3 regions of the Antricoccus suffuscus genome follow, and region 2 is predicted to be linked to each of the others. Evidence: riboswitches for the same ligand, from Rfam matches in the RefSeq annotation. Region 2 holds a riboswitch; each other region holds the start of a gene.
What was found. A riboswitch is a leader RNA that binds a small molecule or an ion and turns the genes downstream of it on or off. The one in region 2 is predicted to bind S-adenosylmethionine.

Region 1: linked by a shared signal. The riboswitch ahead of CLV47_RS18910 (bifunctional o-acetylhomoserine/o-acetylserine sulfhydrylase) and the one ahead of CLV47_RS09455 (MFS transporter) in region 2 are both predicted to bind S-adenosylmethionine.
Region 3: linked by a shared signal. The riboswitch ahead of CLV47_RS15870 (DUF1737 domain-containing protein) and the one ahead of CLV47_RS09455 (MFS transporter) in region 2 are both predicted to bind S-adenosylmethionine.

The regions. Positions count from the first base shown of each region.
Region 1 covers NZ_PVUE01000021.1:57,734-65,323, forward strand. The annotation lists gene metX (homoserine O-acetyltransferase MetX) at 1-499, opposite strand, end outside; gene CLV47_RS18910 (bifunctional o-acetylhomoserine/o-acetylserine sulfhydrylase) at 528-1,850, opposite strand; SAM riboswitch class IV at 2,031-2,144, opposite strand; gene CLV47_RS18915 (cold-shock protein) at 2,506-2,709, shown strand; gene CLV47_RS18920 (amidase) at 2,773-4,194, opposite strand; gene groL (chaperonin GroEL) at 4,557-6,185, shown strand; gene thpR (RNA 2',3'-cyclic phosphodiesterase) at 6,344-6,862, shown strand; gene CLV47_RS18935 (ABC transporter substrate-binding protein) at 6,887-7,590, opposite strand, start outside.
Region 2 covers NZ_PVUE01000006.1:175,033-182,622, reverse strand. The annotation lists gene CLV47_RS09460 (LLM class flavin-dependent oxidoreductase) at 1-242, opposite strand, end outside; gene CLV47_RS09455 (MFS transporter) at 239-1,594, opposite strand; SAM riboswitch class IV at 1,801-1,916, opposite strand; gene CLV47_RS09450 (MFS transporter) at 1,996-3,261, shown strand; gene CLV47_RS09445 (DUF2252 domain-containing protein) at 3,258-4,607, opposite strand; gene CLV47_RS09440 (MFS transporter) at 4,721-5,983, shown strand; gene CLV47_RS09435 (glycine-rich protein) at 6,214-7,587, shown strand.
Region 3 covers NZ_PVUE01000015.1:40,784-48,373, reverse strand. The annotation lists gene CLV47_RS15890 (thioesterase family protein) at 1-340, opposite strand, end outside; gene CLV47_RS15885 (permease prefix domain 1-containing protein) at 392-1,729, opposite strand; gene CLV47_RS15880 (PadR family transcriptional regulator) at 1,732-2,079, opposite strand; gene CLV47_RS15875 (LLM class flavin-dependent oxidoreductase) at 2,252-3,421, opposite strand; SAM riboswitch class IV at 3,593-3,697, shown strand; gene CLV47_RS15870 (DUF1737 domain-containing protein) at 3,709-3,921, shown strand; gene CLV47_RS15865 (rhodanese-like domain-containing protein) at 3,918-4,283, shown strand; gene CLV47_RS15860 (O-succinylhomoserine sulfhydrylase) at 4,280-5,512, shown strand; gene aspS (aspartate--tRNA ligase) at 5,781-7,562, opposite strand; gene hisS (histidine--tRNA ligase) at 7,559-7,590, opposite strand, start outside.

The DNA.
Region 1 (7,590 bases), on a different contig from region 2:
CTGCGGCGAACTTGGTGATGCGTAGCTGGTCGGCGAGCAGTGCCTCGACGCGCACCTGGTCGCGGATGGTGATGAACGGGAATCGACTGCCCCAGGGAGTGCCGTCCGGGGCTGGAGACGATGGGCCCGTCGTACCTTGGCACCCGCCGAGCACGTTAGAGGCGACGACGTACCACTTGTCGGTGTCGAGGTATCGCCCCGGACCGATCAAACCGTCCCACCAGCCCGGTGTCGGCTGACCTTCGGCCGCTGGCCCGTCGACGTGCGCGTCGCCGGTCAGTGCGTGTTCGATGAGTACGGCGTTGTCGCCGGCGGCGTTAAGGGTGCCCCACGACTCGTAGGCGACCCGGACCGACGGGAGTACGCCGCCACGTTCGAGCTCAACGGCGCCGATGTCGACGAACTTGCGGGCTGCAACCGGATCGCCCTCACGCCAACCGCCGACGTGCGTCCCCCGGCGCACGGCGTTCGGCGAGTTGTATGTGGGGCGATCCGCCACAGATGTCATTCTCCTGAGTCGACTCTCGTTAGAGCGCGGCCGCGCTGAACCCGGTCTCGAGGTCAGCGAGGATGTCGTCGATGTTTTCGATTCCTACCGACAGGCGGACCAGCCCGGGAGTGACTCCCGAGGTCGCCTGCTCCTCTGGAGTGAGCTGGCTATGCGTCGTGGACGCGGGGTGGATTACTAGTGAGCGCACGTCTCCGATGTTAGCGACGTGACTGTGCAGCTCCAGCGCCTCGACGAACTTCTTACCCGCATCGACGCCGCCCTTGATCTCGAACGACACAATCGCGCCGGAGCCCTTGGGTACGTACTTCTTGGCCAGCTCGTAGGACGGGCTGGACTCCAGGCTGCCCCAGAACACCTTCTCGACCTCGCTGCGTGTCTCAAGCCAGTTGGCTACCTTGCGCGCATTCTCGACATGCCGCTCGACGCGCAGACTCAGCGTCTCGATGCCCTGCGCGATAAGGAAAGCATTGAATGGCGACACGGCCGCGCCGGTGTCGCGCAGCAGTTGTACGCGCGCCTTGAGGATGTACGACAGGTTGGCGCCGAACGCGGAGCCGACCCCCAGATCCTTGGCGTAGGTCAGCCCGTTGTAGCTCGGGTCCGGCGTGTTGAAGTTAGGGAAGCGTTCGGGGTACTGCGCATAGTCGAAGTTGCCGGAGTCGACGATTGCGCCGGCGATTGAGGTGCCGTGGCCGCCGAGGTACTTGGTGGCCGAGTGGATGACGACGTCGGCGCCATGCTCGATCGGACGCAGGAGGTACGGCGTGGCGACGGTGTTGTCGACGATGAGCGGCGCACCGAAATCGTGCGCGATCTTCGCGATGCCCTCGATGTCGAGCACCTCGCTGCGCGGGTTGGCGATGGTCTCGAAGAAGAAGGCCTTCGTGTTGTCCTGAATTGCGCTCTTCCACGACTCAAGGTCGGTCGGGTTTTCCACGAACGTCGTCTCGATGCCGAACTTCTTGAACGTGTAGTGCAACAGGTTGTAGGTGCCGCCGTACAGGCTCGGCGAGGCCACGATATGGCCACCGTTTTCAACGACGTTGAGCAGGGCGAGCACTTCGGCGGCCTGGCCGGAGGCGACGAGGAGCGCACCGACACCACCTTCGAGTGCGGCGATGCGCTGCTCGACCGCGTCGGTCGTCGGATTCATGATGCGGGTGTAGATGTTGCCGAACTCGGAAAGCCCAAACAGGTTCGCGGCGTGCTCGGTGTCTTTGAAGACGTACGACGTGGTCTGGTAGATCGGCAGCGCGCGCGACCCGGTCGTCGGATCCGCCTCCTGCCCGGCGTGGATCTGCTTGGTCTCAAAGGCCCAATTGGCTGCTTCGTTGCTCATTGCGTGTTGTCTTCCTTCGTGTTTCTGGTGCGCCAGAACTGGCGTCGAGGTGTTACTCGTACGAAATGGATTGGGTGCTGCGCGGACGCCTCGGGCATGGAGATGCGAGGCGTCGTACGCGCTATCTACAGAGGGTGCTCACTGTGACTCCCGAAGATCTGGGGCCACTGCGTATTGAGAGGCCCGCGCTTGCGTTTGTCGGTCGACATTCGCCTGGTCTTCACCCGGAGCACCCCACCGCGGTTGGAGGGTTGCCGTCCAGCAAGCCGGGGCTCTGCACTGGAACTCATAACCTGCCGTCGATGTTAGCCCATTGCGGTGTGCCCGTGCCACGGGTACCGACCGAATGTGGGCCGAATGACTGCGTGGCGTGAGCGCGCGAGAACGCCTTGTGCGCAGGTTGTCACCGAGAAAGGCGTTGCCCGTTTCGTTATCTTGTCGCGATTGTTTACCTGGGCCAAACCTGTAACGTGAGGCTTGGTCGTAGTTCAGCAAGTCGTGTGCGTTACCGCGCTAGACGTTGGGCAGGCGGTTGACGGGCACGGAAGTGACCAGCGATACCGGTCCAGGGTCATGCAAGTGTAGTGCGGGACGGATGAGCAAGGCCCCGGTTCTGCAAGGTGTGGAATCCGGATCGCACAACGTAGGAGTGCACGTGGCACAGGGAACCGTGAAGTGGTTCAACGCGGAAAAAGGCTTCGGCTTTATCGCAGTTGACGGTGGGCAAGATGTCTTCGTTCACCACTCGGCAATTCAGATGGATGGCTACCGCGCCCTCGAAGAGGGACAGCGCGTGGAGTTCGAAGTGACCCAGAGTGAGAAGGGTCCGCAGGCGGACCAAGTCCGGGTTGCTGGCTAACGACCGGAAACTTCGTAAGTATCAAAGGCCTACCCGGCCCGCCGGGTAGGCCTTTGAGTTCGCTCAACCAGCGAGATTTAGTCGGCTTCCGCGATCGGACAGTTCGTTGAAGCCGCCGGCGGCGTTTTCGTATGCCGCGGCCGCGCGCAGCACAAGTGCATCTTCGTGCCGTCGTCCGACGATCTGCAGACCCACGGGCAGCCCGTTGCTGAGTCCACACGGCACCGAGGCCGCTGGCTGTTGCGTGAAGTTGAAGGGATAGCAGAACGGGCTCCACGTCATCCACCGCTTCTCCTTCCAATCGGGCGGGACTTCGTGTCCGACCTCGAACGCGGTACACGGCAACGTCGGTGTGATTAGTAGGTCGTAGTCCTGATGGAAGCGGCCCAACCGCTCGGAGAACGAGTCGCGGTAGTGCATCGCCAGCAGGTACTCGACGCCCGTGACCTCGCGGCCCTTGGCAGCCATAGCCTTGATCGGTTTGTCGAACAGGTCGCGCTTGTCGGCCGGCGTCTGCTCGACTACTTTCGCGATCCCGGTATTCCAGATGACGCCGAAGGCTTCCGGGCCGCCGGTGAGATCGGGGAAGGCCTCGGTAACCTCGGCGCCGAGGCCTTGGAATACGTCGGCGGTGGCGGCGACGAGTGCGCGGACTTCTGGATCGATGTGGTCGGTGCCGAAGTCGGCCGTAAAGGCGATCCGCAGGCCTTTCAGCGACGAGATGTCGAGAGAGTCGTCGTACGCCGCGGTCGCCGACGGGTAGGACGTGCCATCGCGCGGATCGGGCGCGGCGAGCACGTTGAGTAGCAGCCCGGCGTCGCGAACCGTGCGGGCCATCGGGCCTTTATGGGACATGCCGATGAATGGGCCACCCTGAAATGCCGCGACCCGGCCGTACGTCGGCTTGATGCCTGCCAGCCCGGTGAAACTGCAAGGGATACGAATGGATCCGCCGCCGTCCGAACCTACGGCCAGTGGTCCGACTCCGGCTGCGAGAGCCGCCGACGCGCCACCGCTGGAGCCGCCGGGGGTGACGTCGAGATTCCACGGGTTGCGGGTGATGCCGGTGAGCGGACTGTCGGTGACGCCTTTGTGCGCGTAGTCCGGCAGCGTGGTCTTGCCGAACAGTACGGCGCCGGCCTCCTTAAGCCGCGTGACCGGGGGAGCGTCCTCGGTTACCGGTGTATCTGACGTGGTCAAGGAGCCGTTGCGGCAGGGAAAGCCGGCGACCGGGATGTTGTCCTTGATCGAGACCGGCACGCCATCCAGGGGGCCGATCGGCGAGCCCGTCCGCCAACGTTTCTCGGACGCCTTCGCCGCGGCCAGCGCGGAATCGTCCATGACGACATTGAAGGCATTGATCTTCGGGTTGACCTCGGCCAGCCGATCGAGGGTCGCCCTCGTCGCTTCCACCGGCGACAGCTCGCCGGATTGATAGAGCGCGGTCAGTTCGGTCGTCGTGAGATACGCGATCTGGGTCGTCATAGAGATCTCCAAGCGCGGCAGCAGTTTTGATGGTCTGCTTAGACAACTGCAAATCGCAGGCGCAAGCAACCCAGCGCGAGCGCGACGAGTGCGATCCGGCAGCCACACGCGCTCGGCATTTACACCGTCGAGGCGCACTGAAAACGTTGGCACTCGGCTGCGACGAGTGCCAAACCTCTCTTAGCACTCTCGATAGAGGAGTGCTAACCTGGCGGGTGCCAAACTTTGGTGAGGCAGTACCGCGTCGTACTCATTTCGACCGAGCCGATCTCGAGTCGATTGAATGCGTTGCGTCTGTCGTCCGTCGCGGGCACCGAGGTTGGGCAATGAAACGTTCCCCTTAAATAAGGATGGATTAGTCAATGGCGAAAATGATCGCGTTTGACGAAGAGGCCCGTCGTGGTCTCGAGCGCGGCATGAATGCTCTTGCCGACGCAGTCAAAGTGACGCTGGGCCCTAAAGGCCGCAACGTCGTACTGGATAAGAAGTGGGGTGCCCCGACCATCACTAACGATGGCGTGAGCATCGCGAAGGAAATCGAGCTTGAGGACCCGTGGGAGAAGATCGGGGCCGAGCTCGTCAAGGAAGTTGCCAAGAAGACTGACGACGTCGCCGGCGACGGTACGACGACCGCTACCGTTCTTGCTCAGGCGCTCGTCAAGGAAGGCCTGCGCAACGTCGCGGCCGGCGCCAACCCGATGTCCTTGAAGAAGGGCATTGAGGCTGCTGTTGCCTCGGTTTCCGAGCAGCTGCAGAAGCAGGCCAAGGACATCGAGACCAAGGAAGAGATCGCCTCCACCGCTGGCATCTCCGCCGCTGACCCGGCCATTGGCGAGCTCATCGCCGAGGCAATGGACAAGGTCGGCAAGGAAGGTGTCATCACCGTCGAGGAGAGCAACACCTTCGGCCTCGAGCTTGAGCTCACTGAGGGTATGCGCTTCGACAAGGGCTACATCTCCGGTTACTTCGTGACCGATCCCGATCGTATGGAAGCCGTCCTCGACGATCCGTACATCCTGATCGTCGAAGGCAAGATCTCCAACGTCAAGGATCTTCTCCCGCTGTTGGAGAAGGTCATGCAGTCGGGCAAGCCGCTGGCGATCATCGCCGAGGATGTCGAAGGCGAAGCGCTCTCGACCCTCGTCGTCAACAAGATCCGCGGCACGTTCAAGTCCGCCGCCGTCAAGGCTCCGGGCTTCGGCGACCGCCGCAAGGCCATGCTGCAGGACATCGCGATCCTCACCGGTGGCCAGGTCATCAGCGAGACCGTCGGGTTGTCGCTCGAGTCTGCTGGACTCGAACTGCTCGGCAAGGCGCGCAAGGTCGTCATCACCAAGGACGAGACCACCGTCGTCGAGGGTGCTGGCGAGACCGACCAGATCAATGGCCGTGTCGCCCAGATCCGTGGCGAGATCGAGAACTCTGACTCGGACTACGACCGCGAGAAGCTGCAGGAGCGCCTGGCGAAGCTCGCCGGCGGCGTTGCTGTCATCAAGGCCGGCGCCGCTACGGAGGTCGAGCTCAAGGAGCGCAAGCACCGCATTGAGGACGCAGTCCGCAACGCGAAGGCTGCCGTTGAAGAGGGCATCATCGCCGGTGGCGGTGTCGCGCTGATCAACGCTTCGCTCAAGGCCTTCGACAAGCTCAACCTTGAAGGTGACGAGGCCACAGGTGCTCAGATCGTCAAGACTGCGCTGGAAGCCCCCCTGAAGCAGATCGCCGTCAACGCCGGCCTCGAAGGCGGAGTTGTCGTCGAGAAGGTCAAGGGTCTCAAGGTCGGCCACGGCCTCAATGCGGCCACCGGCGAGTACGTCGACATGGTTGCTACGGGCATCATGGAGCCGGTCAAGGTGACGCGTTCGGCACTGCAGAACGCTGCCTCGATCGCCGCGCTGTTCCTCACCACCGAAGCGGTAGTCGCGGACAAGCCCGAAAAGGCTGCCCCGGCGATGCCAGGTGGCGACGGCGGCATGGGAGACATGGGCTTCTAGAGACATGGGCTTCTAAAGACGTGGGCTTCTAAGCCTCGTCCGCACAACGCTCTACCGCAAAGGCGGGTCCGACATGGTCGGGCCCGCCTTTTGTGGTTGCTCCCTGGCAGCGCTAGGGGGACAGCGCACGTCGGTGGCAGTTGGTAGCCTCCGGTGCTATGGCCCGGTTATTTGTCGCTATCTTGTTGCCCGACGACGTCGTCACTCACCTACATGAGCATCTCGATGTGCTCAGCACCGCGCGACCGGACCTGCGTTGGGTGGCGCCGCAGAACTATCACCTAACCGTCCGCTTCCTCGGCGAGTGCGGCCCGCACGAGACCGATCGGCAGATCGATCACTGGGCCGGCCGCGCGTCGCAGTCCGGCCCGCTGGACTTCAACCTGCAGGGCGCCGGGACGTTTCCGTATGACTGGTCGGCGAAGGTGCTGTACGCCGATGTCGCCGGCGACCGGGACGGGTTCACCGCCCTCGCCGGCCCCCAGCAGCAGCCACATGTGACGCTGGCGCGCAGCCGCGAGCCGGCCGAGCTGACCGGCGCCGTCCTGGAACTGTCGTCGTACGCCGGACCGTCGTGGCAGGCCACCGAGATTGTGGTGATGCGGTCCTATCTGCGTAGTTCAGGTGATCGAGGGCCGCGCTACGAGCCCGTCGAGCGGTTGCCCTTGGGCAGGTAAATGACGTTTTGTCGTTGACGAACGCTACTTCTGCAGCGGCGCCTTGTAGTCCTTGGCCTCTTTGGACATATAGTGCGATTCGAGAGCCTTCAGGCCACCCGGGATGGAAGCATCCGGTACGACGATGTAGCCCTCACGGGACGGCGGCACACCCTCGGTGGAGTAGTCCAGTTTCGGCGTCAGACCCTGCGTGTCGACATCGATCTTCTTGCTGGCGGCGATCAGCCCGTCGCGCGTCATGTCCTTGCTGTCGCACGCCTCCTTAAGGATCGCTCCCCAGACAAGCCCTTCGACGTAGCCAAAGTTGACCTGGTCGCTCGGCTCGTCCTGGAACTTCGTCGGGTACTCGGTCGCGATCTTCTGCGCCAGCGCACCCTCCGCGCCGTACGGCGCCATGCCAACGGAGCGGTAGTAGTTGCCCATGGCCGACGCGGCCGGCGTACCCAGCAACTGCGGCTCGAACGACGGACCGTTGCCCATGATGGGGATGTCCAGACCCTGTGCTTGTGCTTGCGTGAGGATCGAACCCATCGCCTTGGGCGCCACAGCAGCGAGGATGACCTTGACGCCCGAGCTCTTCATCTTGGTGACGGCCGAGGACATGTCGCTCTCGGTCGCGCTGAGCTTGACCGAGTCGAGCTCGAGGTCGTGCTTCTTGGCGTAGTACTCCGCGCCGGCGATTGCGTTGAGGCCGTACTCGGAGTCGATCGCCACCATGCCGACCTTGT
Region 2 (7,590 bases):
GGCACCTGAGCGCCCACCCGGACGGCCTCGTCACGGGACCCGCCGTAGACGTCGTACGTGCCCAGTACGTCGGCGAGGAACAGCGAGTCGAATCCGCCATCCTCAAGGAGGCGCGCCAGGTCGATCCAATGTTCGAGGCTCGTGTAGTCGGCGCTTTGATCATCGTCGCGTGCCCATAGGCCGGGCGACTGGTGTCCGACACAGGCCATGGCGAATGCGTTGAGGGATAGCTTGCGGTTCATCGGGCACCTACCAGTTCGTTGGGGGATTCGGGCGTAGTTGGAGTAGGGGTCACATGTCGGGTCTCTTTGGCGAAGTAGGCCCCGGTCGCTGAAAGTACTGCCAGGAATGCGATGTACGCCGCCACAAGCCACGGTGCGTTAGCGCCAACACCGAGCAGCCACGCCGCGGCAAGAGGAGTCAAGCCACCGCCGAGTACGGCGCCAATCGCGTAGCCAAGTGAGGCGCCGCTGTAGCGCACTTGGGTGGGGAACAGCTCGGAGAACATCGCTCCCTGCGCGCCGTACTGGCTGTCGTGTCCGATGTTGATGCCGAGGATGAACGTCACGATGATCAGCACGCTAGAACCGGTGTCGAGCAGCAGGAAGGCCGGAGCGACGAACACGGCAGTGAAGATTGCGCCGAACAGGTAGACCGGCCGGCGTCCTAATCGGTCGGATAGGGCGCCCCATAGCGGCGTACTGGCCAGGCCGATCACCGACGCGATAATGGTCGCGACGAGGCCGATGTCGGCGCCGTCCGCGCGGACGTGGTTGGCGAGGTAGGTCAGTGCAAACACGGTGTAGAGGGTGAATGAGCCGATTTGGCCGAGGCGCATCGCGACGGCCAGCAGCACTTCGCGGGAGTTGCTCCGGAACACCTCGACGACGGGCGCCTTCTCCAAGCGGTCCTCGTCGCGCAGGGCGAGGAACTCGGCCGATTCGGTGATGGACAACCGCACAATCAATCCGACGACGACGAGTACGGCGCTGGCGATGAAGGGAATCCGCCAACCCCAGGACAGGAAGGCCTCGTGACCGACCAATGCCTGAACTCCGGCGTACGTCGAGGTCGCGAGGATCATGCCCGCGGCCGAGCCGGTCTGCGGGATTGCGCCATACAAGCCTCGTCGTTTGGCCGGGGCGTGTTCGACCGCAAGCAATACCGCGCCACCCCATTCGCTGCCTGCCGAGAGCCCTTGGAGAAGACGCAGCAGGATTAGCAGGAGAGGGGCGGCAATGCCGATCGTGGCGTAGGTCGGAAGGAAACCAACGAGGAAGGTAGCGGTTCCCATCAGGAGCAGGGATGCCACGAGCACACGTTTGCGACCGATCCGGTCACCGAGGTGTCCGGCGATCGCACCGCCGAGCGGGCGGGCCAAGAATCCGACGGCGTACGTCGCGAAGGAGGCGAGCACGCCGCCCGACGCGCTGGCGCCCGGGAAGAACAGCGGGCCGAGGATAAGCGCCGAGGCGGTGCCGTAGATGTAGAAGTCGTACCACTCGATTGCGGTGCCGACGAACGATGCCGCGGCGACCTTTCGGGTGGAATTGCGGACTCGGACAGGAGCCGCAGTCGAGACAGGTGCGGACACAAGTTTCCTTTCAGGGCAGGCCTGTAGCGCCGCCGACGTAATGGCAAGCGTGCAGAGACCCGCGAAGGGGAGCGAGGGGTGGCGAGCGGCCGCAGGCGCGCTCGAAATAGCCTGTACCGCGGTGCGGGTCAGGCGCTAAATGGTGATTAGCTCAGTCAGCAACAACAGCGCGACATGGTGGAACTCCTACATACCGAAGCCCAATGGGCTTGCACTTGCAGGGACTCGGATGAGACCTGCCTGGTCGTTATCCGGAGCACCCCGCCGCAAGTACGAGGGTTGCTGCCCAGCCAGCCGGACCTTGTCACTGGGGCTCGTAACCTTGTTAAACACGTTAGCACGCAGCGGTTCGACGATATATGTGACCTTTGTCAGCGGCGCGTGGGCATAGAGTCCGAAACATGGCTGCTGCGCGATTTCCCGGTCGGATGGTGGTTGCTGGCTGCTTCATTACCTTGATGACGACGTCGGGTCTGTCCTTCTATGGGCTCGCCGTGTACCTGAACGCGTTCAGCAACGAGCGCGGCTGGTCGCTGTCGTCGATCTCGCTTGCGAGCACGGTGTTCTTCGTGTCCTCGGGCGTCCTCGGCTATTTCGTCGCGAAACTGATCGCACGCTTCGATGCGCGGCGAGTCATGGTGGCCGGCGCGATCGTCGGAGCGGTCGCGCTTGCGTTACTCGGCCAGGCGCACGAGCGGTGGCAGCTCTATCTCATCTACGCGGTCTTCGCGTTTGGGTTCGGGGCCGCTGGCCTGATACCGACTACGACGGTCGTCACTCGCTGGTATCAAAGCGGTCGGGCGGTCGCGCTCGCCGTCACGTCCACCGGCCTGTCGGTCGGGGGCATGGTGCTCACGCCGATCGCGAAATGGCTGTCCGACGCCGTCGGTCTCGCCAAGGCCTCGCCGATCCTGGCCATTGTCTGGTTGGTCGGCACGGTGCCGGTCATCGTATTCATGATCAAACCTGCACCGCAGGCGATGGGGTGGTTACCGGACGGTGCGCACGTCGAACGCAACGTCGTGCCGCCGGCGCCCACCGGTGAACTATTCGCGACTGCTTGGCGGTCGCGGTTCTTCCGCTCGATGACCGTCGCCTACGTGCTGATCATGGCGGCGCAGGTCGGCGGCCTTCAGCAGATCGTGAAGCTGACCCAAGAACGCGCTGGTCCGGTTGCGGCCGCGTTCGCGACGTTCGCCGTCGCCGCGATGTCCGTGGTGGCCCGGCTCGCAGGCGGCCGGATGGTCAATCGACTGCCGATGACTGCATTCGCCGTTGGGCTTGGACTCACCCAAGGCGCCTCGCTGGTCCTCATGGCATTTTCCTATTGGACCTGGGCACTGTTCGGAACGATCCTGGTATTCGGCGCGACTATCGGCAATATCGTGCTGATGCAGTCGGTGCTGATCGGGCACCATTTCGGCGTACGCGACTACGGGCGCCTGTTCAGCGTGTCCAGGTTGTTCGTAGTCGTCGGTACGGCGGGCGGTCCGTTCCTGCTGGGCTGGCTGTACGACGTGACCGGTAGTTACGAGGTGCCGTACATCATCGCGGGCGCGCTGTCGGTATCCGGCGCCGTAGTCATGTCGCTGGCTGGCCGGGCCACCGAATATCGCGACGACGCGATGGCATCCGAACTCCCCGTCGCCGGTAACGAAGGCGGTTAGCTGTCACGTTCGTGCAGCGTCGGTGATGCCTTACGCAGCGCGTGATAATCCTCGTTCGACTGGCGCGCGTAGGCCAAACCCCACCGCACGACGGCCTCGTCGAACTTAGGTTTATCGCCGAGGTAGCCGGCGATAAACGCGGCATTCGGGCTTTGAGAGTGGGCACGTGCGAGCGCAGTGCCACAGGCCTCCACATACTCGTTGAATACCCTTGGTTCGAGGTCGGCCGCGTCGATGGAGACGTTGCCGTCGCGGAACTGCCGCACGTAATAGGTGTGCTCATGAACCTCGATGTAGCCGAGAAACGGATCAGACACCGCCTGCAAAATGCGTTGATTCGCCACCACGCGGTACCCGTTGTGATCGGTCGGCCCATGCGTCCCGGGTGGAAGCGATGCCGGCGCGACGCCAAACGTAGTGAGCGCGGAGTCGGTGGCCTCTTTAACCTGTAACACAAGTGGTTCACCGCGCGCGCCGGTCATGACGACGATGTAGCAACGCGTGCCGACACTGCCGACGCCGACAACGCGTCGTACGACATCGGTGGCGGTGTACTGGGACAGCAGGACCGAGACATCGGGTGGCAAGGTCGCGCGGTACTGGTCAACAATCTGCGCTACTTCGCGCTCGTCGCCGACGTCGGCGTGCATGAGGGTGGGTGGGTCTTCGACGATGGTGAGCGTTCCGTCCGCGGCACGGCGAGTGATCTTCCTGATCGCCCGCTCAGAGGTACGTCGTTTTGCACCCTTCAGCGCTTGATTGATAACTTTTTGCCACGACGGGTGGAATCGCGGGTCACTTGCCTTGACGTCGGCGCGCACGTAGTAACGCTCAACCGCGCTGAGGTCAAACATCTGGCGCAAGTCGACGCGGTATGCGGCGGCCGCGTGCATCGCGGTCGCGTAGGTCTGTTTGACGCTTCTGCCCTTGTGCTGGGCGGCGATGATGACGCTGGTGACGAAGCGCTTTACGTCCCATTCCCACGGGCCGAAAGCGGCCTCGTCGAAGTCGTTAAGGTCAAACACCATCGTGCGTTGTGGTGAGGCAAACAGGCCGAAGTTGGCTATATGCGCGTCACCGCAAATACACAGGTTGACGCCGGTGACCGTTTCGGTGGCCAGGTCGGCGGCCTGGAGGGCCGCGGTGCCTCGATAGAAGGAAAATGGGTCCTGAAGCATCCGCTCAATGCGCAGCGGGACTAAGTCGGGGAGCCGGCTCTCGTGCTGCCGGGCCAGGATGCCCAGCGGGTCGCGCTTTGGATCCGGCGTATAGACCCGGTGCGCACTGCGCGGAACCCTGGTGCGCGCGGCGATACCCTGCTCGATGAGTTCGTCGTACGTCACCACGTGTTCATGCTCGAACCGGAGTCTGCCCACAGAAGCGTTCACAAAGGACCCCCCGTACAAAGTTGTATGCCCACGGTACGACGTCCTTCGCTTTGCCGATAGAGTCCCGAATCGTGGCTAATGAGCGGTTTCCGGGGCGGATGGTTGTTGCCGGCTGTTTTATTTCACTGACGACGACGTCCGGACTGTGTTTCTACGGGCTCGCGGTGTACCTCAACGCGTTCAGCAACGAACGCGGTTGGTCGTTGTCGTCGATCTCGCTCGCGACGACGGTGTTCTTCGTGACGTCGGGCATCCTCGGGCTGCTCGTGGCGAAGCTAATCGACCGCATCGATGCCCGCAAGGTCATGGTGGTCGGCGCTATCGTCGGTGCGGTTGCGCTTGCCTTACTCGGGCAGGCGCACGAGATATGGCAGCTGTACGCCATTTACATCATCTTCGCGTTCGGTTTCGCCGCGTCGGGCCTGATCCCCACGACCACGGTCGTCACCCGCTGGTATCAGACCGGTCGTGCGGTCGCGCTTTCCGTCGCTTCGACCGGGTTGTCCGTTGGTGGCATGGTGTTCACCCCGATCGCGAAGTGGCTGTCCGACTCAGTCGGCCTCGGGACGGCCTCACCGATCCTGGCGGTCATTTGGCTGCTCGGAACTGTCCCGGTCATCATCTTCATGATCAAGCCGGCGCCACAGCCGATGGGCTGGCTGCCTGACGGCGCGCGCGTCGAGCGTGACATCACGCCCCCGCCGCCGACCGGAGAGGCATACGCTACCGCGGTCCGATCCCGCTTCTTCATCGCAATGGCAATTGCGTATGTGCTGATGATGGCCGCGCAGGTCGGCGGACTACAGCAAATAGTCAAGCTCGCGGAAGAGCGAACCGGCGCTGTCGCAGCGTCGTTCGCGACGCTGGTATTAGCGGGAATGTCTGTGATCGCACGTCTTGCGGCCGGACGAATTGTGCATCGCGTGCCGATGACCGGCTTCACGATCGTCCTCGGGATCCTGCAGGGCGCGTCGTTGGTGGTGATGGCATTTGCCTACGGTGCCTGGGCGCTGTTCGGCACGATCGTGGTCTTCGGCGCGACCGTCGGCAACGTCCTGCTATTGCAGTCGGTGCTGATCGGCCACCGGTTCGGCGTACGCGACTACGGGCGAATCTTCAGCGTGTCGCAGCTGATTGTCGTCGTTGGTACGGCAGGGGGACCGTTCCTGCTCGGCTGGCTATACGACTTGACTGGCAACTATAAGGTGCCCTACCTCGTCGCCGGTGCCCTGTCGGTGTGTGGCGCTGCGGTCATGTCGCTCGCCGGCAAGGCCACCGAATTCAAAGAAGAAGTCGTTGCTGAGGCGGTCGCGCCAGCGGCGATTACACCCTGAAACAATCAGGGCGAACGACGTATCGCGGCACGGCCAGCGCGTACGGCGCGTAGGTATCGGTGCTGTTGCGATGTCGCTTCTGGGTCTTCTTATGTGCAAGTGCATCCCGTAACGTCGGCGAAACTGACGCAATTTGGGGTCTGGCCTGCGCTAATGCTTGATCCCTTGACGAGGGGTTGTGTATGCCAGCAGGGGTCCGTCGTACAAGGAAAGGGCGCTCATCGCGGCGCATGGCCGTCGGAGCGCTACTGCTGGCTCCGTTGGTGGCGGTGACGCTTCCAGGTTTCAGTACGCCGTCCTACGCGGCTCCGGGCCTGCCGAACGGCTGCGTGCAGTCGGGCCAGGTGGTCACGTGCACCTACGGCTACACCGGGGGCGAACAGACATTCACCGTGCCGGACGGGGTGGCGATGGTTGATGTGTCCGCCGTCGGTGCGCCCGGCGGCGCCAATCCGTTTTCGACCGGCGGGCCGGGTGGAACAGCGTCGATTACCGGCTATTCGGTCACGGCCGGGCAGACGCTTTTTGTGGAGGTCGGCGGACCGGGGGCGAACGGCGGTCCCGACGGGTCGGTGGCAGGTGGGTTTAACGGCGGCGGAGACGGTGGTGTCGGTGTTCCCACTGGGGATGGCGACCCGCACGATAACGGCGCTGGTGGCGGTGGTGCGTCGGACGTGCGCACCGTATCCAGCGGCGGTGGCAGTTCGCTGGATTCTCGGCTGGTCGTTGCTCCTGGCGGTGGCGGGGGGTGCTACTCGGCCGACGGTGGTGGTGGACCCGGCGCTGACGGCGCCGATAGTTTCAATGGGTGGTCCGGGGGTGGGGGTGCGAGCGTTAACGGCGGCGGTGCCGCAGGACTAACCGGGGGATCGCCCGGCGCGATCGGTCAAGGCGGTGCCGGAGCGACTCCCACCTTTGACTTGAATGGCGACAGCGGTGGATGCGGTGGTGGCGGCGGTCTCTACGGCGGTGGTGGCGGAGGCTACTTCGCTTCAGGTGGCGGCGGGTCGAGCTATGCGCCCGGCGGCACCACCGGCACCGCGGCGCTCGACGCCGCGCCGCAGGTCGTCATCAGTTATACGTTGACCTCGTTGACCAGTGTCACAGTCGCGGACTCTAGCCTCGTCGGCGGCGGTGAGACGACCGGTACCGTTACGGTGAATCCGGCGAGCGGTAGCGACACGGTCATAGCGTTGTCCGCGTCTTCACCCGCGATCACGTTGCCGGCGACCGTGACGATCCCGGCCGGCGCGACCAGCGCGACGTTCTCGATCAACACCACGGAGGTTGCTGACGCGATCACGACGACGATCACCGCACAACTGGGCGCGACGACCCAGACGACGCAACTTACGGTCACCGCGCAGATCGTTCCCCCGTCAACACCTACGACCACAACGGCGACGACGCCAGCTACCTCAACAGCAACTACGCCGGCAACCGCTGGCTCGGTCGATTCGGTGGCAGCCACACCGACGGCGTACGACGCGCAGTTGGCAAAGACTGGCGCGCCGCTGTTGCCCGCGGCGCTTGGTGGAGTCGGCCTTATCCTGGCAGGCGGACTCGTGCTGCTCATGACACGAAGCCGGGGACGCCACACATAGCCC
Region 3 (7,590 bases), on a different contig from region 2:
CACCGGTTGCGATATGCCAGGCGCTGGCGTGTACGACGACCTCCCCGCCGACCGACATCGACGCTTCACTCTTACGGACCCGGCTGCCCGGCCGCGTAACGGCGACCTCGACGGTGCATTCCGCACGCGGGATCGGCCGCAGGAAGTCGACGGTGACGCGTGCCAGTCGCAGGCCCGGACCGCCGGCGAGATCGTCCATGCAGGTCGCCAGCAACGCCGAAGGTGGACCGCCATGCTGGCTATCGGCGTTCCATGGACTCATCGTCGCGAACGTCGGTTCGAACCGCCCGTCGCCCTTCGGAAGATAAAACGCCTCGGGCAGATCCACAGACTCGGTCATGCGCCGTACGTTAGTCGACCGGTTGGTGAGCTCAGCAATGACGCCCAGCCCTCACCTAAACCCAAATATGCCCGGCACAACCAGCACCACGATGGTCGCCCACCCCGCGAATACCGGCAAATACCCCGTCTGCCACCGCTCCAGACGCACCGCCGGAGCCTTCCCGCCAAGCAATCGGCCGATGAGCCAGGCCGTCACCGCAAGATTCGCTAGCAGCACCAGATTCAACCCGAGTGCCGCGATCCGATTAGGCGTGAACCCGAACTCCCCGACCCGTGCCACCATCGATCCCAGCACCAGGACATCGAGCACGATCGCCGCGCCCACCGCGGCAAGGCGGAGCGCATCCATCAACCCCGCTGATCGTCCGGACTCCCGGGCGGAGATCCCGTAGACCACAAGCCCCAAGACGACCAACAGCAGGACATCGAACACGATTAGCAAATTGCGGTCGAACTCGTGCCCAACACCGGCCACCAGGTAGCCAACCGCGGACACCACCAGCATCACGGCAAACAGCGGCGTGAATATCGCCGTCAGCACGGGCGCGAGGTTTTCGATGACACTCTTTTTCTCCTCGACGAGCCACGCCGCAACGACGGTGGCACCCGCTGCACCCGAGGGGGCAACCCAGAGCATGACGCCCTCGATGGCATGCGGCGCGATAGGCGTCAGCACGAGCGCCGACAGGCCAAGCAGTACGCCGCCGCCGAGGGCGATGAGCGCGTAGTAGATCCCCCACTCTCCGGTGAACCGGATGAAGTCCATGCGCCGTCCCGGCGAACGTACGTCGCCGCCGACGTACGCCACACCGACGACGAACCACAACACAATCGGCAGGTGGATCGCCACCAGCACGTCGGTGGTCGCATTGTGAGCGAACGGGAAGACGTTTATCGCGACCGCGAGCACGACTACCGGTGCGGCGAGCGCGAACATCCGATTGCGTGGCATCCGGCGTACCACCGCAAGGTATCCGGCGAGCACCGGCAGCACGAAAAAGCCGACGTCCCGCACGAACCACATGCTGGTCGCATCGGGCGCCCCCGAGAAGAGCCGACCAACTTGGAGCAGCACGGCCGTCAGAACCGCGAACCCGAGCATCATCACCAGCGGTCCGCGGCCACTTCGGCCGGGGCGCGGCATCGCGAGCTGCTTCCAGAGCCGGTCGCCGTGTTCGCGGGCGTATTCGGCGGTAATGGCGTCCACCGCGCCGAGTCTCCTGACCGCGATCAGGAACGCCTCCTCGCGAGAGAGCCCTGCCGACCTCAGCTCGTCGACCTGTTCGCGCAGGTGACTCTCGAGCTCCTCAGCGTCAGCTGCATCAACGGCGCGCCCACACAGGATGGCCTGCCGCCACTCACCGATCAGGCTTTCGACCGTATCCATGCTCATGTTCCCGCGGCCGGAAACGCCGGACCCCAGATACTTCCAAGCGTCCGTGTCGCGGCGACCCACTGGTTCCGCTGTTCGGCCAGCTGGGCGAGGCCGGAGTCCGTGATGTCGTAGTAGCGACGCCGCCTGCCCTCGGACGACTTCCCCCATTCGGCGCTGATGTACTCCAGCCGCTCCAGGCGGTGAAGCAGCGGGTAAAGCATGCCGTCGGTCCACTCGAGATCCCCGCCGGAGAGCTCGCGCACCCGCTTGAGAATGGCGTACCCGTAGCTCCGCTCCTTCGCGAGGATCGCGAGCACCAGTGGGGTCGCCATAGCGGCGACCAGATCCTTGTCGATATTCATGGCGCCTCCCAGGTATGCCAGCATACCTTGTAGCGCTAGGCATTGTAGTTATAGGCATTGACGGTCGAGGTGAGCCGATCGCGGCGTCCCGACCGCAGCTGCTATCGGGCAGACAACGGGGTACGACGAGCCGCGCGCTCGCCGTACCCCGGCACTTCTTTGGTTATCGGTGCTACTTATCTTTTGCGGCGACCTCCGCCTGGTACTTCTCGGTCATGTGCGCGACCGCGGCGAGCTGCTGATCGGAGTACTCCTTCTGCTTACCGCTGGCGATATCGCGCGCCTCGATCGTGGCGGCGGACTGGCCCTGGAACTGCGGCATCACGTGCTGCGCGATGAGCTCGTAAGACCGTCGGGTGGCCTCGGGGTTGGCCCACTCGTGCGCCATCAACAGCATCGTGCCGAACCCCTTGGACTGATTCTTGAGCTTCTCCACCTGGGCTTTGGCGTCCTCCACCGTGCCGATCACGCCTACGCCGGCCTCGTTGACGAAGTCGATCATCTCTTTGAGGTTGTGGCCCTCGACGCCCATCTGCGGGAACGCGGCAATCTTCTGGAAGTAGTTGAACCACTGCTCGATGCCGAACTCGACGTCCTTGTAGGCCTGCTCACGGGTCTCGGCGATGTGCATGATTCCGACCAGCCGCCACGCGTCGCGGTCGACGGTGACGCCGTAGGTCTCGGCACGCTCTTCCATGACGTCCCAGTGCAGCGCGAGCGCGTCGAAACCGTCGGCGGTCAGGGTGGCGCCAATTGATAGCAAGCCGAGCCCGTAACGGCCGGCGAGGCGCGGTCCGCTGGGTGAGGCGACGGCCGCGACCGCGATCTCGAGCTCCTTGGAGTACGGCGCCAGATGCAGATGAGCGTTGATGAGGTTGTGCGTCCTGGTCTGCTGGGTGACCGTTTCGCCCTTGAGCAGACGTACGACGATGTCGAGGGCCTCCGGCAGCAACTCGCGGGTGTCGGTCGGGTCCAGCCCGATCATGGCCGAGTCCGTGGGTAGGGACCCGGGTCCGACGCCGAGCATGACCCGCCCACGGGTCATGTGATCGAGCAGCACCATGCGTTCGGCGACCCACAGCGGATTGTGGTAGCTCAGCGAGGTGACGCCGGTGCCGAGTCGGATGTTCTTGGTCCGTTCGGCGGCCGCCGCGATGAAGATCTCCGGCGACGCGATGATCTCACTGCCGGCGGAGTGATGCTCACCGATCCATGCCTCGTCGTACCCGAGCCGGTCCAAATGCTCCACCAGTTCCAGGTCTCGCTGGATGGCCAGCGTCGGGTTCTCCCCGGCCGGGTGAAACGGGGCCATGAAAATGCCAAAGCCAAGTCTGTCGCTCACAGTGTGCTCCCTTGCTTCGCGGAGGCGGTTCGCCGAGCCGTGACCGATATCACGGAGCCGCCTTGCACCAGTCCTAGCACACTTCCAAGTGCGGACCAAGGAATGCATTGAGCGCCGTACCACAACCTGGTCGACGGAGCTCGGAAGCCGTGAGTATACTAAGCGGTACAGAGTAATGAGGACCAGCGCTAAGCCCTGACTTGCTGGCCGGCAACCCTCTTTTTGCGGCGGGGTGCCTCAGGTGATTACTCGGCAAGATCATTGCAAGCGCGAAAAGGAGAACACCCGTGTCTGACCCCGCGTCGCCTGACGCTCCCCTGTCCTACCGCCTCCTCACCGGCACCGACGACCGCTCGTTCTGCGAGAAGATCTCCGCAGCCCTGGACGACGGCTACGTCCTCTACGGCAGCCCTTCGGTGACCGTCAATGCCGGCCAGGTCGTCGCCGCTCAGGCCGTTGTTCAACCCCACATCCTTACGCATACCCAGGAGACCTCATGACGTACGCCGGAGACCTGACCGTCAGCCAAGCCGTCGACAAACTGCGCGAGGGTGCCGTACTCGTCGACGTACGCACCGTCGACGAGTGGGAGCAGGTCGGCGTACCGGTCACCGATGACGTGGGTACGCCGGCCGTTTTCGTCGAGTGGAACCGTGGCGACGGCTCTCGCAATCCCGACTTCTTGGACGAGATCGCCGACCTCAAAGGAAAAGAGATCCTCTTCCTGTGCCGCTCCGGTCGTCGTTCGATCGACTCGGCCGTCGTCGCTACCGAGGCGGGCCATACGGCGTACAACATCCTCGGCGGCTTCGAGGCCGACGGTGGATGGCAACAGAGCGACCAGCCATGGAAGAAGAAATGACGATGCCGCGACTGGACCCCAACGCAGAGCGCGACCTCGTTGCCGGCTGGAGCCCGCAGACACGAGCGGTGCGCGGCGGACTGGACCGGACCCCGTTTGATGAAACCTCCGAGGCGCTCTTTCTGACATCGGGTTACGTCTTCGAGTCGGCCGAAGCCGCGGAGGCGTCGTTCGCCGGCGAGGTCGAACGCTTCGTCTACTCGCGCTACGGAAACCCAACCGTCGCGGCTTTTCAGGAACGGCTGCGGCTCCTCGAAGGCGCCGAAGCCTGCTTCGCAACAGCAAGCGGGATGTCTGCCGTATTCAATGCCCTTGCAGCCCTGCTGGCCGCCGGCGATCGCGTAGTCGCCTCGCGCAGTCTCTTCGGGTCCTGCTTCGTCGTACTCAATGAGCTCCTGCCGCGGTGGGGCGTCCAGACCGACTTCGTCGACGGCAGCGACCTCGCGCAGTGGGAGGCAGCCCTCTCGACCCCGGCCACCGCCGTCTTCTTCGAGTCACCGTCCAACCCACTGCAGGAGCTGGTGGACGTGCGTACCGTCAGCGAGCTCGCGCACGCGGCTGGCGCCCAGGTGGTCGTCGACAACGTCTTTGCTACCCCGCTGCTGCAGAGCAACCTCGAGCTTGGCGCAGATGTGGTCGTCTATTCCGGCACTAAGCACATGGACGGTCAAGGGCGGGTCCTCGGCGGCGCGATCCTCGGGACCGACGACTTCGTCAACGGTCCGGTCAAGCACCTGATGCGCCATACAGGCCCGGCGCTCAGCCCGTTCAACGCGTGGACGCTGCTCAAGGGCCTGGAGACGATGTCACTGCGCGTGGACTACTCGGTGCGGTCGGCGCTGACGATCGCCGGCTGGCTGGAAAGTCAGCCCGCCGTACGCCGGGTGCTCTATCCCTACTTGGAGTCACATCCGCAGCACGAACTGGCGACGCAGCAAATGAGCGGCGGCGGCACGGTGATCACCTTCGAGCTCGACGCCGGCGCGGGCACGGGTAAGGACGCGGCCTTCGCGCTCCTCAACGGCCTGCGCACGATCGACATCTCCAACAACCTCGGCGATGCGAAGTCCCTGATCACTCATCCGGCGACGACCACGCACCGGGCGATGGGTCCGGAGGGCCGAGCGGCGATCGGACTGAGCGACGGCCTCGTCCGGCTGTCGGTCGGGCTCGAAAGCACCGACGACCTGATCAAGGACCTCGACGCCGCCATCTCTGCGCGTCCCTAAACCGACCGTCCGCGAGCTCCTAGCGCACGACTCATGAGTACGTACCGTCGTGCGGGCGTTTCTCGTCGCCAAAAGGTCACATATGTACCGTTTCGCAACAGGTCCCGTAAGACTTTGCTGCAGATTGGCACAAATGTACGATGGATGATCGGACGTTCGGCGCGTTCATGACGGATCGTCAGGCAACTTCCCCGGATCGTTAGGCAACTTCCCGAGGATCGTTTGGCAACTTCACGCGGATCATCGCGCAACCTCCCGCGGATCGTCGCTAGGACTTGGGCTGGGCGGCCTCGGGCTTGGCGTCCACGCCGGCTTCCTTGCGCTGCTGCGCGGTGATCGGCGCCGGCGCCTGCGTGAGCGCGTCGTATCCGCCCCCGGACTTCGGAAACGCGATCACGTCGCGGATCGAGTCCGATCCGTGCAGCAGCGAGACAATGCGATCCCAGCCGAAGGCGATGCCGCCATGCGGCGGGGCGCCGTACGCGAACGCGTCGAGCAGGAAGCCGAACTTCTCTTGCGCCTCCGCCTCGGTGAGACCCATGATCTCGAAGACGCGCTCTTGTACGTCGCGGCGGTGGATACGAATCGAACCACCGCCGATCTCGTTGCCATTGCAGACGATGTCGTATGCGTACGCCAGCGCGCTGCCCGGGTCGGTGTCAAATGTATCGAGAAACTCCGGCTTGGGCGAGGTGAAGGCGTGATGTACGGCGGTCCATTTGCCGGAGCCGACCGCCACATCGTCGGTCTCGGAGGCAAGCTCGAACATCGGCGCGTCGACGACCCAGAGGAACGACCACGCCGACTCGTCGATGAGGCCACAGCGGCGAGCGATCTCCAGCCGCGCGGCGCCCAGCAGCTCACGGGTCGACTTCACCGCTCCGGCACCGAAGAAGACGCAGTCGCCGCGCTTCGCTCCAACGTGCGCGGCCAGTCCGGCGCGTTCAGCGTCTGACAAGTTCTTTGCGACGGGACCGGTCAGCTCGCCGTCCTCGGCGACAAGAACGTAGGCAAGGCCTTTAGCACCACGCTGTTTGGCCCAGTCCTGCCACGCGTCGAGCGCCCGCCGTGCCTGCGAGGCGCCGCCCGGCATCACCACGGCCCCGACGTACGGCGCCTGGAAGACCCGGAACGGCGTGTCCTTGAAGTAGTCGGTGCACTCGGTCAGCTCTAGATCGCAACGTAGATCGGGTTTGTCCGATCCATAGCGGCGCATCGCATCGTCGTACGTGATCCGCGGCAACGGCGTCGGCAACTCGTGCCCGATCAGGCTCCACAGCGCCTTGACTACTGCCTCGCCGAGCTCGATCACGTCTTCTTGGTCGACGAAGCTCATCTCGATATCGAGCTGCGTGAACTCCGGCTGGCGGTCGGCGCGGAAGTCCTCGTCGCGGTAGCAGCGGGCAATCTGGAAGTAACGCTCCATGCCAGAGACCATCAGCAGCTGCTTGAACAGCTGCGGGCTCTGCGGCAACGCGTACCACGATCCTGGCGACAACCTGGCCGGCACAAGGAAGTCGCGCGCGCCTTCAGGAGTCGAGCGAGTCAGCGTGGGCGTCTCGATCTCGACGAAGTCCCGATCGGCGAGCAGGTCGCGGGCAGCCTTGTTTACCTTGCTGCGTAAGCGAAGTGCGGCCGCGGGACGCTCCCGACGCAGGTCAAGGTAGCGATACTTCAGTCGGGTCTCTTCGCCGACCTCGCCCGAACCCTGTCCATCGACCTGGAACGGGAGCGCCGCGGACTCGTTGAGCACCGTCAGCTGGTCGACGTACACCTCGATCTCCCCCGTCGGAAGCTCAGGGTTTTCGTTGCCCTCTGGGCGCTTTTCTACGACGCCGGTGACCGCGATGCAGAATTCGGAGCGCAGCTTGTGCGCTTGCGCGGCCATATCACCCTCGCGGAAGACGATTTGCGCGACGCCGCTTGAGTCACGCAGGTCGATGAAGATGACGCCGCCGTGATCACGCCGCCGCGACACCCATCCGGCGAGCGCGACGGTCTGGCCGCTGGTCTGTGCGTTGAGGCTGCCAGCGAGGTGCGTGCGAATCACGATTGCTCCTTTTGAATAACGGCGACGA